Regions from separate parts of the Lentibacillus salinarum genome, predicted to be linked through region 2. Evidence: a T-box and tRNA genes for the amino acid it is inferred to sense, from the RefSeq annotation. Region 2 holds a T-box; the other holds one or more tRNA genes.
The links. A T-box is a leader RNA that pairs with one kind of tRNA and senses whether it is charged. The one in region 2 lies ahead of tyrS (tyrosine--tRNA ligase), so its partner is inferred to be a tRNA-Tyr.
Positions count from the first base shown of each region.

Region 1: it has a tRNA-Tyr gene. The T-box ahead of tyrS (tyrosine--tRNA ligase) is inferred to sense a tRNA for this amino acid. The anticodon was not compared.

Region 1 is NZ_JBHTNH010000004.1:11,307-16,800, reverse strand. Features, by position in the region: gene mvk (mevalonate kinase) at 1-214, opposite strand, end outside; gene ACFQ4A_RS04510 (hydroxymethylglutaryl-CoA reductase, degradative) at 211-1,500, opposite strand; tRNA gene ACFQ4A_RS04505 (tRNA-Lys) at 1,688-1,760, opposite strand; tRNA gene ACFQ4A_RS04500 (tRNA-Gln) at 2,002-2,073, opposite strand; tRNA gene ACFQ4A_RS04495 (tRNA-Tyr) at 2,087-2,171, opposite strand; tRNA gene ACFQ4A_RS04490 (tRNA-Thr) at 2,220-2,295, opposite strand; tRNA gene ACFQ4A_RS04485 (tRNA-Val) at 2,667-2,742, opposite strand; tRNA gene ACFQ4A_RS04480 (tRNA-Glu) at 2,745-2,819, opposite strand; gene ACFQ4A_RS04475 (YwaF family protein) at 3,003-3,731, shown strand; gene ACFQ4A_RS04470 (hypothetical protein) at 3,728-3,895, opposite strand; gene ACFQ4A_RS04465 (Uma2 family endonuclease) at 3,939-4,142, opposite strand; gene ACFQ4A_RS04460 (Uma2 family endonuclease) at 4,324-4,488, opposite strand; gene ACFQ4A_RS04455 (Rpn family recombination-promoting nuclease/putative transposase) at 4,686-5,494, opposite strand, start outside.
Region 2 is NZ_JBHTNH010000024.1:105,196-110,689, reverse strand. Features, by position in the region: gene ACFQ4A_RS11380 (transglycosylase domain-containing protein) at 1-3,008, opposite strand, end outside; T-box leader at 3,131-3,355, shown strand; gene tyrS (tyrosine--tRNA ligase) at 3,422-4,693, shown strand; gene ACFQ4A_RS11370 (carbon starvation CstA family protein) at 4,894-5,494, opposite strand, start outside.

The DNA.
Region 1 (5,494 bases), on a different contig from region 2:
CAGGTACGGACTCAATCGGGCCATGGTAAAATGTGCTGTCAATCTTGACCGAACCCGGGACATATTCCGCAATGGCCTCCACACCCACTAGCGGAAATGGGAGTGAAATGGCCGGCTGTCCATGGACAACGGCATGTTCGCCAATCAGAATTAATTTGCTATGAGCTACACCGATAGCTGTTTGTACGGAAGTTGTCGCTTTTTCTACACTCATTTTTTATATTCTTCCACCAATTCTTTAGCTTTTCCGACACGAATTTCGTTTTCATCAATCAGGCGCTGTGAAATCATATCAATCATCTCCCCTGTAGCTCCTGCTGCAATGGCAACAGAACGAGAATGTAATGCCATATGTCCCTTCTGGATTCCATCCGTTGCTAAGGCTTTTAATGCGCCAAGGTTCTGCGCAAGTCCGACAGCTACAATCACCTGGGCAAGTTCTTCTGCTGAGTCAACATTCAGAAGTTTGTGGGCAAGTTTCGCAATCGGGTGTACTCTGATTGAACCGCCAACCGTCCCGATTGACATCGGCAATTCCAACTCACCGACCAGATTGCCGTGCTCGTCCCTAGACCAGGCTGTCATCGATGTGTACATGCCATCACGGGCCGCATGTGCGTGAGCCCCTGCTTCCACCGCACGCCAGTCATTCCCGGTCGCAATGACGATTGGATCGATGCCATTCATGATGCCTTTATTATGCGTGACAGCACGGTACGGATCGGATGCGGCGAATTCATAAGCATGGATGACCCCATCACGCACGTATTCACCGGAAAATTCCCCTGTCTGCAGCCTATTCGGTGGAATCACACACCGTGCCCGCGCAAGACAGCGTTCCGGATAATTGGAAAGAATGCGCAAATAAACCTTTCCGTCAGTCAAATCTTCAATAACAGGCGCCAATGATTCAGCCATCGTGTTAATCATGTTGGCACCCATCGCATCACGTGTATCAACGTAAAGGTGGACGATCAGCATCTGACCATATTTGGAATCCGCCTCTTCATTTAGTATTCGAACATCCAGATCCTCTGCTCCGCCACCCCTGTTCAGTAGACTGGGGTAAGCATTATCAGCTGCTTCAAGCAACCTATCTTTTTTCCGTAAAACGGCTTCTTTGGCAGCATGGAAATCCGGGCAACCGACAACCTGAATTTGTCCGGTCATCACCCGGCCGGTTGCTTCGGTCGTAAACCCACCAGCATCTCTGACAATTTTCGCAATATGGCTGGCCGAAGCCACGACGGATGGTTCTTCTATAGCCATTGGTATAACGTAGTCTTTCCCGTTTATGAGGAAATTCAATCCCAACCCCAACGGCAGCGGGAAAGTCCCAATCACATTTTCAATCATATTATCAGCTGTGTCGATGGCTAACGGCTGTTTGGAAAATAAATAAGCCGTATCGTCTTCGGTAAACAGATCCATCGAGGTCAGCAATTGGCGGCGCTCTTCAACTGTCATGTTATAAAAGCCGGGAATTCTGGAAGTTTCCATGCCGTCTCATCCTTTTATACGCATTATGAATATGTGAAAGACATACTAATTGATTATCAATTTTACTGTTTCTATTATGTAAAAAAACAGGAAAAAATGCAAATAAACAAGGCTGTTAACACCATAACAACCTTGTTTATCTCTCGTTTCGTCTGTTATGTAATTATGCTAACGTATTATGTTCTGATGAGCCATGGAGGATTCGAACCTCCGACCCTCTGATTAAAAGTCAGATGCTCTGCCAACTGAGCTAATGGCTCGTGGATTTTATAAAAAGTATATCATTTACTTTAGTGATTCACTCTTATAAGTGCTTTGGGGTGCTCGTCGTGTTGCATGTTAATTCGGTGAAGTTGCACTCCTCGCAGGTCTGCACATAGTCGCATATTCGATGATGTCGGCGTCGTGCTCGTCGTGTTGCATGCTGTTTCGGTGAAGCAGGCACTCCTCGCAAGCGACGACACATAAAACCACCTTTTTGAAAATAGACATAAAAAAAGACTGGGCTAGCTGGATTCGAACCAGCGAATCACGGGATCAAAACCCGATGCCTTACCGCTTGGCTATAGCCCAATAATCAGGAATATGGTGGAGGGGGAGAGATTCGAACTCCCGAACCCTGAGGGAGCGGATTTACAGTCCGCCGCGTTTAGCCACTTCGCTACCCCTCCGTACTTATTGTTACTAACAACGTATTATTTTATACATGAAAAATTTAATGGTGCCGGCCAGAGGAATTGAACCCCCAACCTACTGATTACAAGTCAGTTGCTCTGCCAATTGAGCTAGACCGGCATATTTTAGAAACTTCTCTTAATTCCTTGTGTGCTATCATCTTGTGTGCTCGTCGTGTTGCAAGTGAATTCGATGAAGTTGCACTCCTCGCAGGCCTGCACATGGTAGCCTACTCGGTGATGTTAGCGGCTTGCTCTGCCAATTGAGCTAGACCGGCATTTGATAATATAGTGGTCTTAATCTTATGTGTGTTATCATTTTGTGTGCTCGTCGTGTTGCAAGTTGATTCGGTGATGTTGCACTCCTCGCAGGCCTGCACTTGGTAGCTTACTCGGTGATGTTGGCGGCTTGCTCTGCCAATTGGGCTAGACCGGCGTCTCCTGGTCAATATTCTTGCGCGATTTCATTTTATCTATACCGGGCATAGTAAATGGTGGAGGATGCAGGGTTCGAACCTGCGACCCCTTGCTTGTAAGGCAAGTGCTCTCCCGGCTGAGCTAATCCTCCGCTGGTGACCCGTACGGGATTCGAACCCGTGTTACCGCCGTGAAAGGGCGGTGTCTTAACCACTTGACCAACGGGCCATAATGCGCGTGTGCCATGCTTTGAAGTATGTATAGCCAAAACCGACAGATTTTATTATATACAGGTTGTCCTTCTTTGTAAAGAGGGTAAAGGAAAATTTTTATTTTCAAATTCAGCTTTTCCCTTTATAATTTAATTTACCAAAAAGTAACCTTCAAATCCGTGTGCAGGAGAGGATCATGATGGGGACTATTTTCCTGGAAGCAAACGGTGAACCTTTCAACGCGTTCGGCGCGAGTCATATTATCGCCTTATTGATTTATTTTGCCGGGGTCGCGGTTTTTTTGTCGCTGGCCAAAAAAATCCTGAACAATCCTGCCGCCTACAACATGATTCGCTGGAGCTTGTTCACCATCCTAATTTTATCCGAGGTCAGTTATCAGACATACACCGCTTTAAATGGGATTTGGAGTTTACGTGAGCATCTATTTCTTCACCTCTGTGGCATAGCTGGCATCACCGTCGCCATCGCTCTTATTAATCATAACAAGCGATTAATCCAAATCACATTTTTTATCGGACTCATCCCATCGTTTTTGGCTTTGGTTACGCCCGAATTACCGTTTGATTTTCCACATTATCGTTATTTGAAATTTTTTATCCACCACATGACGATTTCATGGACTAGTATATTTTTAGTCGTTTCCAGTCACGTCACGATTACATTCAAGTCATTCCTGAAAACATATGGCTATTTGCTGATCTATGCTGTCCTCATCGGGTTTTTGGTCAATCCGCTGTTGGGTTCTAATTATTTATACTTGTCGCATACACCAACCGCCAGCACACCGCTTGATTTGCTAGGGACCGGCACCTGGTATTATGTGAGACTAATTTTATTGGCCTTTGCCGTTTTCTTTGTGCAATATGTGATATACAGGCTGGTCACACGTCAAAAATTTGATCGCTAAGTATACATAAAAGCGACAACCCAGACAATCACGACAACCGGCAATGATGTATAGAGTGACCGCCACACACTCATATCATGTCTTTTAATTAAATACACCGCCACGAAAATTTCCATAATCGTGACAATAATGGCGAGCAGGATTAAAAGTGGGAATGTATTCAAGATGATTCCTTCCTCTCGTTATAGACTGTTTTTATTAGCGAACTCAGGCATTCGGCAGATCGGGTATATCCGAAAATATATCATTCATTGAAAAGGAGATGCACTGCATACGAGGTGATGTTTCGGTTTCATCTTCCCGGTAAATTTCCTTCAAGTCATAGTGATCCACATCTAATGTATACTGTTCAAGTGCTTCCTGTACCGAGTCAACCAGCCAATATTCAGCTATGCCGTATTTAGCATACATTTTCATTTTTTCCTTGCGATCGCGCTTAATAGATGATGGCGAAATACCTCGATTGCTAAATCAGGGCTGCCTTCAATCCCTTTATCTGTTACAATCTTAAGTCTTATTTTATGAACCATAACAAGATCAGGCAGCCTTACTTCATGCTCAGACAGTATAACATCTATCGGAGCAGTAAAGGTTATATATTATCGTTTTGGCAACTTTGAATCAGCAGCTTAGATAAATACTGACTCAACAATTGATGTAATGGATGCGGAGATGGTGACATAGTCTGCAATACACCGTTAGCCAGCTCGTAACGCTGACCATCATCTGGAAGATCAGCATAATGATCATAAGTCATTGGTAGCTCGTTCACTCGATTGGGATGTTTTTTTTCGTGTCATGTCGATATCGCACTTCTTTTAAGGCAATTTTGAATGATACAGCAAGTTAATGATGGTTAGTTTTCATTGCTGCGCAAAAGGTTGTTGTTTAAAAAAGTTTCCACTAAGTCCGGCAACTTAATGGAAACCCGTTTGAACAATCCAATCATAAAGCCTATTCTTGCATCACACGCTGAATTTCAATAACTGTATCCTTTGGAAGGCCAGTCGTTTCTATAACGACTTCAATTTCCATACCTTTTGCCAAAAGGCGGCGGGCAATTGCCTCTTTGGCATTTTTCTCTCCTGACTGTATACCTTCTTGTTTGCCTTGCCTTCTGCCTTCCTTTTCGGCCTTTTGTGCTTGTTTTCCCGCCTCTTGCGCTTGTTTTTCTGCCTCTTGTACTTGCTTTTCCGCCTCTTGTACGCGTTGTTTCGCTTCTTGTACACGTTGTTTCGCTTCTTGTACACGTTGTTTCGCTTCTTGTATTTGAAGTTCCCTTTCGCGTTCGGCAGCTTCCTCATCTCTTATCCGTTTTAAACGCGATTCATAAGCCAGATATTGTTCCTCCGTCATACTTAATTCTTCCCAGCCTTCGAACGCGCTGCGTAATGACTCATCCTTCATGGCTATCACCTCCAGTTCCCGGTAAATGTCTTCATACACTTCATCGTTCCTGTGATCCACCATCCCAAGTAACATTAGCCACCTAGCCAGCACATCGTTCCATGGATCCAGTTTGTCGTCTTTCCAGTCCTTGATTAACTTGGACATCTCAACAAAGTGGAATTCCATCACATTCGTCAACTTGAATTTTTCCTCATCCTCATACAAGTGGTACGTCGTGTGGAAACGCTCTGTTTGCGGGAATAAATTAAAATTGAGGATATTAATGGCAATAACCGGTCTTAGTTCACTGTATGTCATTTTCTTTTTAAACGGGCCTCGATATACCCCCGCCCAGTAGTAAATGGAACGTTTAA
Region 2 (5,494 bases):
CGATTCTCATCATCTCCGCCATCTTCTTCATCACCTTGATCGTCGTCGCCTTCATTATCGTCGTTGTCGTTATCACTGCTGTCACTGTTTTCATCACTGTCGTCAGGGTCATTGCCGCTATCCGATTCATCTGAATCATGATCACTGTCATTATCAGCTTCGTCTGAATCTGAGTCGTCATCAGAATTACCGGAGCCTGCTTCATCAGAGGCTGATGACTCCAATCCGAAATAGTCGACGGCTTTCACGTGAAAGACACCGGCACTGTCCGAAACGGTAAAGCTTGTCCCTGTTGTGCTACCGACGAGGCTGAAGGAACCATCCGGGCTGTCGGCACGGTAAATACGATAACCGACAACATCGCTACTGTCTGAATGGTTCCAGGACAGGCTGCTTCCCGACAATGAAACAGAATCGGGGGCAGCCGGATCTTCCCCATCGTCTTCAATCGCAGCACCACTGATATCTGACTGCGGCAAACCGATTTTCTCCCATTTGTCGCGGTTGGTTTGCGGGAACAGAATGGAAAGGTCACCCAGTTTATCATAGCCATTCCGTTTCAAAAATTCCGGATTAAATGTGAGGCCATCACCTTCCACAAACTCTTCCGGTGTATTATCGCCTGCCTTGACCGCTTTACCATCGACCATCATAAACGACCCTCGGATTAGACTGTCATCTTCTTCAGTCGGTACGTGTTTAGCGTTAAACAGATCCGTTTGAACCAAACCCGCTTCTTCACACAAGTCTGATGGCAGCATTCCGGAAATAGCACAGTAGCTTCGCGATACAATACCATCTGGCCGTTCAAAGTTTTTTTCGGGAGCCACAAGTTCCGGGTTGATGTCAGCCGCTGCGTTGGTCAGTTCAGCCCATAATTTTTGGGTTCGCTGACTGTAACTCAGAGAGCATGATGGACACTGAATACTTTTTCCTTCCTCGTAACCAATCCAGACACCCATCGACACATTGGGGTTGACACCGACAAACCAGGCATCTTTGTACTCCTGAGAGGTACCGGTCTTGCCGGCCCAGTCCACATTTCCATGCTTGATTTGTGAATTCAAGTATGCTCCGGTTCCGTGGTCAATGACATCGCGCATAATATCTAATGTCAAGTACGCTGTCTCTGGTGAAAAGACGTCGACAGGATCGGGCTCATGTTCAAAGACGATAGTCCCATCCTGATCAGTGATTTTTTCAATCATATGGCCGTCGACGAATTGTCCATGATTACCGAGGGTGGCAAATGCATTCACGTTTTCTTCGACAGTGATCCCGTCGGTTGTTCCGCCAATACCTAGCGAGCGATTAGCATACTCATTTTCCCTGAGTGTCGTAATGCCCATGGGTTCGAGGAATTCACTGACCGGGTCCTGGTCATTGAACCGGTTATAAAGATCGACTGCCGGGACATTATACGAATTGTAAAGTGCCTTCCTAGCTGGGACGAGCCCGTGATAGCCGCCACCATAGTTGCCTGGTGACCAGCCACCGCCGTAAGTTCTTGGCACATCAGCAATCGGTGTGCCCGGCTGGACAATCCCTTTTTCAAAGGCCGGCGCATATACCAGAATTGGTTTCATCGTACTGCCGTTGGACCGTTTGGCTTGTGTGGCATAGTTAAACTGGCTATTCTCATTGTGATCACGCCCGCCGACAAAGCCGATAATTCGGCCCGTCGCATTTTCAATCAGAATACCGCCTGTTTGTATTGGGTGCGTCTCTTCAACCTGTTCACCCGTTTCGGGGTCTTCCACAAGCCCAGTCCAATCCGGTCCGTAATGGTCATAGTTTTGAGTGATGTCTATAAAGGTATCCTGGGTTTCTTTGTCAATCGTTGTATGGATTTGATAGCCGTTCTGGCGTAGTGCCCGTTCAGCCAATATACGGTATTCGTCTTTCAGATCATCATTGCTGTTCAAGTCTTCTGTGGAGTATCCGTCCTCTTCAGCCAGGTGTTCCATAATTATGTCGCTGGCACGTTCTTCAACTTCATATGTCAAGTACGGATATTTTTCAACAGGTGACTGTGATTCTTCAGTAAAATCAGCTGTTATGTCATAGTCTAACGCTTCATCGTATTGTTCTTTCGTGATGTAGTCCGATTCATACATCCGGTTTAAAACAGACTGCATCCGGTTCAGACCCGGTTGAAGACTCTCTTCATCCTTGAGGCCGCCATTATTTTTAAACGGCGTATAGGTAGAAGGACTCTGTGGCAGACCGGCGATATAGGCCGCCTGGGCAAGGTTCACCTCGGATGCATCAATACCGAAAATGCCCTCCGTTGCTGTTTGGACACCGGCAATATTTCCACCGGAGGCATCCCGGCCAAATGGGACAATGTTCAAGTAAGCTTCCAGTATTTCGTCTTTTTCAAAAAAACGTTCCAGCCGCATGGCGATTAAGATTTCTTTTGCTTTCCGATCAAACGAGACTTCATTTGTGAGCATCTGATTTTTAACAAGCTGCTGCGTCAGGGTACTCCCACCAGACTGCGCGGAAGAAGCGCTCACCTGTTGTACAAGCGCCCGTACGATTGCTTTTGGTACAATGCCTTCGTGCTCGTTGAAATACTCATCCTCTGTGGCAATGACCGCATCTTTCAACACATCCGACACGTTTTCCAGTGCGGCTTCTTCGCGGTAAATGTCAGACCGGATATCTCCAATGTATTTTTCATCAGCAAAATAGAGGGAAGATGTTTCTTCATAGTTGTAAATATCCTGCTGCATACTTTCATAATCGCGTACCGGTTCATCCTTGACGAGTGAAGCAAAGTAACCTGCGCCAACTCCACCAGCAAAGAAGGCACCAATAGTACCGATGATGAGGAAAAATAATACAATGTTCCAGATGACGTCATAACCGATACGTGTCGATTTTTGGATTTTTCCTTTTTCCCATATGGCTTTGGCTTTCTTTGTATAGCGGTGTGACGTGACACTTCCCCATAATGATTTCACTTTGTGTTTATATTTATGGAATAATTGCTTTAGATCCAATCCTACCCCTCCCCTGAATCACATCCATTATAGCACAGCAACTCTGGTGGTTGAATTAAAATTTGCCAGTCGTATATTGCATTTGTGTTACAAATATGGTATGAATAGAGAATAATCATATCGTAAATGCGTTGAAGGATCATAGTAGCTCTGCAAATCCCTTTGCCAGAGAGCCGGCGGATGGTGTAAGCCGGAAAACATTTGCAGGTGAATTACAATCCGGAGTATCTTCTTTTGCAGGATTATTTGAATAGGCAAAGGAAGACGGTTAATCAATCGTTAACAGTCCCAAGTGGCATCAATATGAGCAACAAGGGTGGTACCGCGTGTATAAACTCGTCCCTTATTTTTCAAGGGGCGGGTTTTTTAGTTTGCTGCTGGTGAGGCATAATTTTTGAAATGGAGTGAAGAACATGGATATTTTACAGGACCTGGAAAATCGCGGTTTGATTCAGCAGACAACCGACAGGGAAGCTTTGCAAAAACATTTGAACGACAATCAGGTAACATTATATTGCGGTTTTGATCCGACAGCTGACAGTCTGCATATCGGGCACTTGCTGCCAATTATTATGCTGAAACGGTTTCAGCGGGCCGGACACAAACCAATTGCCTTGATTGGCGGAGGCACGGGCATGATCGGGGACCCAAGCGGTCGGTCAACTGAACGGTCCCTGAATGAAGCGTCAGTCGTTCATGAATACAGTGAACAGGTCAAGCTGCAACTGGCCAAGCTGGTTGACTTTGACAATGGTACGAATGCAGCAGTTGCCAGGAACAATCATGACTGGTTGGGCCATATGACGGTGATTGACTTTTTGCGTGATGCGGGTAAGCATTTTGGCATTAACTATATGCTAGGTAAAGAATCGGTATCTACCCGGATTGAGCAAGGTATTTCATATACCGAATTTAGTTACATGATTTTGCAGTCACTCGACTTCATGAAACTCTATGAAGAGGAAAACTGTACTCTGCAGATTGGCGGCAGTGACCAGTGGGGCAATATTACAGCCGGTATGGAACTGATCCGCCGTTCCCGGGAAAACGAAGATGATGACATCAATGTTTTCGGGCTGACGGTTCCGTTAATTACGAAAGCAGACGGCAGTAAATTCGGCAAAACAGCGGGCGGCGCCATTTGGCTTGATCCGGAAAAAACAACCCCTTATGAGTTTTACCAATTCTGGATCAACACCGACGATCGTGATGTCATGAAATTCTTGCGTTACTTTACCTTCCTTGAAGAAGATGAGTTGGCTGAATTGCAAACGGCGCTCGACAAGCATCCGGAAACACGGCTTGCGCAAAAACGTCTGGCTGAAGAAATGACGGTTATGGTGCATAGTCAGGGAGCGCTGGAACAAGCACAGAAAATAACAACATCCTTGTTCAGCGGTGATTTGAAAGATTTGTCCGCCGGTGATATTGAACAAGGATTTAAAGATGTGCCGACATTTGAAGCTTCTAAAGATGACGTAGGGCTAATTGACTTACTTGTTAATGCGTCCATTTCATCATCCAAACGCCAGGCCAGAGAAGATATTCAAAACGGCGCGATCTATATTAACGGTGAACGCCAGCAGGATCTGCAATACGTTGTGAATGAAGCAGATCGCATTGACAATCAATTTACCGTCATCCGGCGTGGGAAGAAGAAATACTTCCTCGTGCACTTCAGTTAAACTAAGGATTTAAGGATATCTTCATAACGACCATCGACATGAGTTTGGATTTGGGGGCATGAAAATAATTTTTATTTTCATGCCCCTTTTTTTAAATTGGTTTCGATTGTAATAGTAGAAGAGGGTTTATCGAGATAGTGTTAGGAAAGCGGGAAGCCAAAACGAAAGGAGGGAAGTTATCCCCCCTTATCTTGATTCAATTAGGCAGTCTTCTGCAAATCTGCTTCAATTCTGTCCGATTTATTTTGTTTCGCTTTCCGGAAGAACCACATGGCAAAGGCAATCGTAAGGATAACCCCGCCTATATGTGACATCTGAAGTGACAGATTAAAACCGATCGGCGCATTCAATATATAAACAAATACCATGTCGGTAATGAATAATGCCGGGACGAGCGATATCCAATAGTTTTTCCCTTTAATAAGCATGTACATCGTGGCAATCCACAGGGCAAGTGCTGCTGTTGATTGGTTTGCCCAGGAGAAATACCGCCATAAAATATCAAAATCGATTTGCGTTAAAATGATTGAAACGATGAATAATGGGACCGCAATGACTAAACGATTGGTCACTTTTTTCTGGCTCAATTTAATATAATCCGCAATCACGGAACGAGCTGCACGAAAAGCCGTGTCACCCGATGTAATTGGAAGCACGATAACACCTAATACCGCAATGGTTCCGCCGACTGCGCCAAGAAGGGTTGTCGATGCCTCATTCACGACTGCAGAAGCTGTGCCGGCATTAATCAGGGCATTTAACGCTTCTCCGTGGAAAAGACTCATGGCTGCGGCTGCCCAT